Regions from separate parts of the Sporosarcina beigongshangi genome, predicted to be linked through region 2. Evidence: predicted binding sites of a transcription regulator. Region 2 holds the regulator's gene; the other holds the start of a gene.
What was found. Region 2 encodes Rex, which represses fermentation and respiration genes when NADH is low (regulators of the CRP and FNR family bind a similar motif). Its sites were predicted from a motif close to TTGTGAAATATTTCACAA; they were not measured.
Positions count from the first base shown of each region.

Region 1: a site for Rex is predicted at 1,795-1,812, ahead of R2B77_RS00650 (TIGR04053 family radical SAM/SPASM domain-containing protein). Genes of this name have one in related genera too.

Region 1 is NZ_JAWLIR010000002.1:30,868-35,085, forward strand. Features, by position in the region: gene hemY (protoporphyrinogen oxidase) at 1-608, opposite strand, end outside; gene R2B77_RS00650 (TIGR04053 family radical SAM/SPASM domain-containing protein) at 638-1,717, opposite strand; gene gcvPB (aminomethyl-transferring glycine dehydrogenase subunit GcvPB) at 1,893-3,350, opposite strand; gene gcvPA (aminomethyl-transferring glycine dehydrogenase subunit GcvPA) at 3,343-4,218, opposite strand, start outside.
Region 2 is NZ_JAWLIR010000055.1:1,865-6,082, reverse strand. Features, by position in the region: gene R2B77_RS16795 (ABC-F family ATP-binding cassette domain-containing protein) at 1-1,105, opposite strand, end outside; gene R2B77_RS16790 (redox-sensing transcriptional repressor Rex) at 1,263-1,913, shown strand; gene R2B77_RS16785 (twin-arginine translocase TatA/TatE family subunit) at 2,008-2,223, shown strand; gene tatC (twin-arginine translocase subunit TatC) at 2,241-3,086, shown strand; gene R2B77_RS16775 (CPBP family intramembrane glutamic endopeptidase) at 3,132-3,878, opposite strand; gene groES (co-chaperone GroES) at 4,135-4,218, shown strand, end outside.

The DNA.
Region 1 (4,218 bases), on a different contig from region 2:
CGATGCGTTTTCTCCATCGCTGAAAAATGTGGAAATGTCGCTTGTAAACTTAATGAATGCGTATCTCCCGCATAAATACCACCCAGTAGCGGTTCAGTAATGCGATCTAGCACTTCTTTTCCTAAACGCCGTTGGATGAAATGACCGAGTGACTCATCTTCCATTCCTTTCTTTTTAGGTAACCATAAATCCATGGCTGCTCGAATTTTTCCTAACGGCGATATTAGCCCCGTCTTCATAAAAGGTGTCAATTGTGTCGGAATACCTAGCATTAGTCCAGGCGGCATTTTATGCAATTTCCCTTTATGTACAATATAATTCGTTCTAGCTTGTGGGTTGGTCGCCGTTAGTTCATCTTCAAGGCCCAATTCCTTAACCAAAGTCATAATCGGCATTTTGCGTGCTAAAAAAGACTCTGGTCCCCTTTCAATAATGAAGTCCTCACGAAGCAACGTTCTTATTTTCCCACCAAAAGACGGACTTTTTTCAATTACTGTTAGCTCAATAGGAATTTGTCGTTCGTCAAAATATTTTTTTGTATAAAAAGCAGCGCTTAGCCCTGTAATACCGCCACCTACAATAATAATCTTCCTTTTCGTATTTTCCACTTAGCATCCACCTTTCGGAATCAAGCATTTTAGCGAAGCGCCTTTGGAATATATGAGCAGGATGGATCACTTTCTAAATAATCTCCCGTCATCGCATAAGCTCTTGCACGTGAACCGCCACACATATGCTTAAACTCACATACGCCGCACTTGCCTTTTAATAAAGACTTATCCCGTAATTGCTTCATAACAGGTGAATTTTGATAAATTTCGGATAGTGACTGTTCACGAACATTGCCACAAACTACTGGTAAAAAGCCGCTTGGATAGACATCACCCGTATGACTAATAAAGACAAAACCATCTCCGTCATTCACAAATTTTGGTGCACGTCCTAATAAATCGGAGCGTTTTGCGATTCCGCTCTCGCCTAACCTCTCCTTTTCTTGGTGAAACACGCGTCTGTAATGAGGTGCTTCAGTCGTCTTCACACCATAGGGCATTGTTTGTTGAATTTGATACAACCATTTCATCACTTCCTCATGCTCTTCCGGGCTCACCATATCCTTTTCCATACCGCGTCCTGTTGGTACTAAGAAGAACGTGCTCCACAGTACAGTTCCCATCTCTTTCACTTTTTCAGCAATTGCTTCAAGATCATGGAGATTATATTTTGAAATGGTTGTATTCACTTGGATCGGGATATTTAATTCTTTTAAATACTCAATCCCTTTCATCGTTCGATCATAGGACCCTTTCGTTCCCCGGAAGTGGTCATGAATTTCCGCGCAGGAACCATCCAAACTAAATGCCCATCTCGATAACCCAACATCTTTCGCTTTCTGAATCGCTTCCTTCGTAACTTTTGGTGTTGCACTCGGCGTCATGGAAACCGGAAGACCTTTCTCATCAATCGCATATTTTGCAAGGTCAAATAAATCAGGACGCATCAATGGATCTCCACCTGTAAAAACAAACAGTGGATTATCCATGCCAGCAATCTCATCAATTAGTTTTTTTCCTTCATCAAATGACAATTGACGAGGGTCAGCCTTATATTGAGCTTCCGCCCTACAATGCAAGCACTTCAGTGCACAGGCTCGTGTCACTTCCCATATAACAATAAACGGATTCACATCGTAATTAAGCTCTTGTTTGACAGATATCATCTTAAACGCTCCCTTTAGTCATGATGTATCTTGCAATATATCTACACCATTAGCATAGTGCTACGACGGGATAGCACTTGTGATATTTATCACAAGAAAAGAGTAAGGATGTGAACTTTTAGTCACAAATACGACAAAAAAGCACAACGCAAGGCTGTGCTTTTTTAAATCAAACTTATTTTGTATAACGCAATACAGGTTGACGTGCCGCCTTCGTTTCATCCAAACGATTGATGACCGTCGTATGTGGTGCGTTTTGAACGATTTCAGGGTTTTCTTCAACTTCTTTTGCGATTTGAATGAGCGCATCACAAAATGCATCGAGTGTTTCTTTTGACTCTGTTTCTGTCGGCTCAATCATCATGCCTTCCTCAACATTTAGTGGGAAGTAGATTGTTGGTGGGTGATAACCAAAGTCTAACAGTCGTTTTGCCATATCAAGTGTACGCACACCCAATTTCTTCTGGCGACGCCCAGAAAGAACAAATTCATGCTTACAATGACGGTTATATGGCAGGTCAAAGTAAGGCTCAAGTCGACGCATCATATAGTTTGCATTCAATACCGCATATTCCGTAACAGCTTTCAAGCCATCTGGCCCCATTGAACGAATGTACGTGTACGCACGAAGGTAAATACCAAAGTTACCATAGAACGGCTTCACGCGACCAATCGTTTGTGGGATGTTGTAATCAAATGTATACACATCGTCTTTTTTCACAAGCACTGGTTTTGGTAAGAACGGAGCCAAGTCTGCTTTGACACCAACTGGACCAGAACCTGGACCGCCACCACCGTGAGGACCTGTAAATGTTTTGTGCAAGTTTAAGTGAACCGCATCAAAGCCCATGTCGCCAGGGCGTGCTTTAGACATAACTGCATTCAAGTTTGCACCATCATAATACAATTTCCCACCAACAGCGTGAACGATTTCAGCCATTTCAAGAATGTCTTCTTCAAATAGTCCAAGCGTATTTGGGTTTGTCAGCATCAATGCCGCCGTATCCGGTCCAACTACACGTTTCAAGTCTTCAAGATCAACAAGTCCATGCTCATTTGACTTCACCGTCACGGTCTCAAAACCTGCAACCGTTGCCGATGCTGGATTTGTTCCATGTGCAGAGTCTGGAACAAGCACTTTCGTACGGTGGAAGTCACCGTTTGCTTCGTGGAATGCACGAATCATCATCAGTGCTGTCCATTCACCATGTGCTCCAGCCGCTGGTTGAAGTGTTACTTCATCCATTCCTGTAATTTCAACAAGATGCTCTTGCAAATCATACAAAATTTCCATTGCACCTTGTACAGTCGACTCATCTTGCAATGGGTGAATATTGGCGAATCCAGGGAATCGTGCAACAGATTCGTTAATTTTCGGATTATATTTCATCGTACAAGATCCTAACGGGTAAAATCCTGTGTCTACACCATGGTTACGATTAGACAACGCTGTGTAATGGCGCATAATATCAAGCTCAGAAACCTCTGGAAGTTCTGCTGCTTCTTCGCGGATAAATCCCGCTGGCAATAAATCTGACAGATCCAACTCAGGTACATCTAGTTCTGGAAGACTGTAACCAATTCGTCCTTCTTTTGTCAGTTCGAAAATTAACGGCTGATTATCTTTATGCATGAAGGGCCTCCATTTCCTGCACAAGTGCATCGATTTCTTCTTTTGTACGTTGTTCAGTCACAGCAATCAACGCGTGATTGGCAAATGCCGGGTACGTCAAGCCTAAATCATATCCACCAAGAATCCCCTTCTGGAAGAGGTGTGCATTGACTTCTTTAACCGATTTTTTGCAATTAACGACGATTTCATTGAAATGAGCACCGCCAAATAAGACTTCAAAACCAGCTTTTTCAAATGCATCCTTGGCATAACGTGTTTTAACAATATTTTGGTAAGCGATTTCCTGTGCACCGACTTTACCAAGTGCAGTCATCGCAACAGAAGCCGCCAATGCGTTCAACGCTTGGTTTGAACAGATATTAGATGTCGCTTTATCACGACGAATATGCTGCTCACGTGCTTGTAATGTCAATACATAACCACGACGTCCTTCGTCATCAGTCGTTTCTCCAACAAGACGTCCTGGAACTTTACGCATTAACTTTTTCGTTACAGCGAAATAACCACAGTGTGGTCCACCGAAAGCTTCCGGAATACCGAATGGTTGTGCATCTCCCACTGTAATATCAGCACCCAACTTACCTGGAGGTGTCAGTACGCCAAGTGCTAGTGGGTTAGAGGATACAACAAATAATCCACCTTTATCATGCGTTAGTTCACCAATTTTTTGAATATCTTCAATTTGACCGAAGAAGTTTGGATATTGTACAAGAACAGCCGCTGTATCCTCATCAATCAATTCTTCTAGCTTTGCCATATCTGTCACGCCATTTTTTTGCGGAATCGTCACGACTTCAATTGATTGGCCTGACGCATAAGATAGCACAACATCACGTGATTCTGGATGTACAGTTTCAGAAACAAGAAG
Region 2 (4,218 bases):
TGCCGACACCATTTGGTCCGATGATGGCAATACGGTCTTGTTTATAGACGCGCAGGTTGATGCCTGTAGAAACAGGAGAAGCGTTGTAGCCGATCGAGACATTGTCGAGAGCTAGCACATCATTGCCGCTTGGGCGATCAATAGAAAAGCTAAAGCTAGCCGATTTTTCATCTCCATCAGGCGAATCCATCCAGTCTGTTCGTTCAAGCAACTTCCGACGGCTTTTTGCCATTTTAGAGGTCGACGCACGAGCAATGTTGCGTTGGACGAAATCCTCGAGTTTCGCTTTCTCACTCATATCCTTTTCGAAAAGCTTTTGATCACGTTCATAATTCTTGGCTTTTTCGTCAAGATAGGCACTATAGTTTCCTGTGTATTTGGCTACTTTTCTTCTGGATACTTCGTAGACGACAGTCACGATTTCATCCAAGAAATAGCGATCGTGCGAAACAATTAGAATGGCTCCCTCATAGGAAACGAGGTATTTTTCCAGCCAGCCAAGTGTTTCGATATCAAGATGGTTTGTCGGCTCATCAAGGATAAGAAGATCTGGTTTACTCAACAGCATCTTAGCGAGTGCCAATCGGGTTTTTTGCCCCCCAGATAGAAGGCTAACACTTTTTTCATAATCATCGGGATAAAAGCGCATACCGTGTAGGACGGAGCGTGTGTCTGATTCATACTGATAGCCGCCAGAATCCTTGAATTCGATTTGCAGGGCGTCATATTCCGACATCACCCGTTCATAGTCTGTCGAGTTGTCGTATACTGCTGGGTCAGCCATCTGTTGCTCAAGCGTCCGGAGCCGTCTTTCCATATTATGAAGCGGTTCGAAAACGGTCATCATTTCTTGCCAAACAGACAAGGCAGAGTCGATGCCGCTATGCTGTTCAAGATAACCAATTCTTACGTCTTTTGGGATGATTAAATCGCCCGAGTCAGCTGTCATTTCACCAGCAATTATTTTAAGGAGTGTCGACTTGCCTGCTCCGTTACGTCCAACAAGTGCAACGCGGTCACGGTGTTGCACTTCAAGTCGCACATTTTCTAATATATCGGTTCCTGAGAATGATTTTGTCAGTCCGTTCACTTGTAAAACAATCATAGTGAGCACCTCTATTCCTCTTCAGTTTAATGGAATGGTGCGAAGCGTGCAACGGTTGACTTTACAACATTCAGTATCTACTGTACGATAGAATCGGTTTCAGTTCGGATACGATTATGCTAAGGTGTAATGAATGAGTAGGTTCAGGAGGATTACAATGATAGAAGAAACGCCGAAAATACCACAGGCGACATCCAAACGGTTGCCTCTATATTATAGATTTCTTCAAAACTTCGCGAATTTGGGTAAGAAACGTGTGTCTTCTAGTGAATTAAGTGAAGCAATGAAAATCGATGCAGCTACAATTCGACGAGACTTCTCCCATTTTGGAGCGCTTGGTCGCAAAGGGTATGGCTATGATGTACATTATCTTGTCGAATTTTTCCGTCAAATCCTCGATCAGGATGAAGGAACGGATGTCGCGCTCATTGGCGTGGGTAGTTTAGGCAGTGCATTTTTAAAATATAATTTTCATAAAAACCATAATACACGTATTGTCGTAGCGTTTGACCCGAAAGCGCCGGCAGAGGGAAAAATGTTGAGCGGCATCCCTGTATTTCACCCAGATACAATTAGTGAAAAAATTGTCGAGCTTGGCATTGATCTTGTCATTTTGACGGTACCTTCTCGTGTGGCACAGGATGTCACCGATAAGCTGATAAAGGCGGGAATTAAAGGGATTTTAAACTTTACGCCAGTCCGTCTGACAGCACCTGATGAGGTGCGTGTCCATACGATTGATTTGTCTGTAGAGCTACAGACCCTTATTTATTTCATGAAAAATGACGTTAAAAATTCACAATTATAATGGCTCAATAATAGTAATACAAGCTGTTTTCGTGTAAAATGGATAGCATAAAGAGGGATGGTCTAGTCCTTCTACTACGAGGGAGGTGTCTGAGATGCCAGGTCCAATGAGTTTAGTAATTATCGCAATTATTGCGTTGCTTGTTTTCGGTCCAAAGAAGTTGCCTGAGATTGGAAAGGCGTTCGGTTCTTCATTGCGTGAATTTAAAAACGCGACGAAAGGTCTCGTAGAAGATAACGATGTGAAGAAAGTAGAAGACAAGAAAGCAGAAGTATTGCAAGTGGAAGTGAAGAAAGAAGAAGTGAAGTAAGTTAGGATGTTTGTCCAATGGCAGAAAAAAACTTAACAATCATTGAACATATAGATGAAATTAGAAAACGGCTGATGGTTATCGTCGTTTTCTTTGTTGTTGCAATAATAGGCGGATTTTTTATCGCCAAGCCAATCATTCAATTTTTGCAGTTTCAGTTTTTGCAACATGACGGATTAGTTGATGGTACGACGCTTAACGCGTTCAATGTGCTCGATCCTATTATGATTTACTTGAAAGTGATCATTTTTGTTGCAGTCATTATTATTTCACCGGTTATTATGTATCAGTTATGGGCGTTCATCTCGCCGGGATTGCATGAAACAGAGCGGCGTGCCACGTTAAATTATATTCCGTTTACGTTTTTCCTATTTGTCGGGGGGATTTCGTTTTCCTACTTTGTCCTGTTACCCTATGTGATGAAGTTCATGATGAATTTATCTTCAGATTTAGGCATCACGCAAACAATCGGTATTAATGAATATTTTTCGTTTTTGTTCCAATTACTTATTCCGTTCGGCATCATTTTCCAATTACCAATTGTGTTGCTGTTTTTAACAAGACTTGGTATTTTGGATCCAGCGACACTGGTGAAAATTCGTAAATATGCCTATTTCACATTGTTTGTTATTGCAGCTTTCATTACACCGCCGGATCTGTTATCTCATCTTTTCGTGACCGTGCCATTGTTTGCGCTCTATGAAATTAGTATTTTCATATCCCGATTTGGTTATCGGAAATATTTGAAGGCAGAAAAGCAACGTGAGGCAGAAGAAGTACAAGCAGAACAACAGCGGAAGTTAGAGGAAGTACGTGCAGAGCAACAGCGACAAATTGACGAAGTGATGGGGCAACAAGAGTAAACTAAAAAAGTCTTTCAACCGGAAGTATTCGGTTGAAAGACTTTTTTAGTAGAAAAATATGAACATAGCTTGTTTCAAACGTTTCAGCTCATCGAGATACCTTTGAATATCGTCGAATTTTAGTTGGGCAATGACGACAAAGCCGTTCATAAGTAGATGGGCAATCATCGGTGTCAATAGTCGTTTTGTTCGGTAGTACAAATAGGAGAAAATTAGCCCCGGTGCCATGTACATCAATAGATGCTCAAATTCATTATGCATTGCCGCGAAAACGAGGGCGCTGGCAATGGCTGCGATCCAGAAATTCGTTTTTTGATAAATTCCACCAAAAAGAATACGTCTAAACACAATTTCTTCTAGGAATGGTGCAAACACTACGATTGAAATAATAATGATGGGAGATACTTTTGCAATGTTACTGAGTATGGCCGTATTATCAGATCCCGGTGTAATGCCAAACAAGCTCTCAATCATAGCCGCGAGCATCTGTCCGCCCATAACAAGGAAGAAACCGAGGATTCCCCAAAGAATCGCATTGCCGGTTGTAGATTTTTTTACTTTGAAAACATGTAAGAATTTTTTATTGCGCAAGATGAACCATAAGAACACAACGGCAGCCAACGCATTACTGATGAATAGTGACCAAGCACTCGCACGATAAGCAATAGCTTTTTCATTGTATTGTTCATCCCAGGGAAAGTGGTCAAACAAGCCTTGCCCTAAAAAGATACTACCAAATTGCATGGCTGCATAGGTTACTAAGAGCCATAAAGAGATTATCCAGTTTTTCAAGCATGCCACCCTTTCAACTGTGGATGAAGTCCATTTTATCTGTTTAAAGTCAGATAAGCAAAGAGAAATGTTTGACTTGAATCATGAGGGAGTTCAAACTTCCCGTTGATTCAAGTTAAGCCTCCGGCAGATGTCTAGGATTTTGATTGTATTTCACTTGCAATTAATGCAAATGTTCATTATGATAAGAAATGTATTAGCACTCACATCTATCGAGTGCTAAAAACATGAAATTACTTTGAGGAGGTTGTTTCACTTGTTGAAACCATTAGGTGACCGTATCTTAATCGAATTGATCGAGGCAGAAGAAAAAACATCAAGCGGTATTGTAATACCGGAT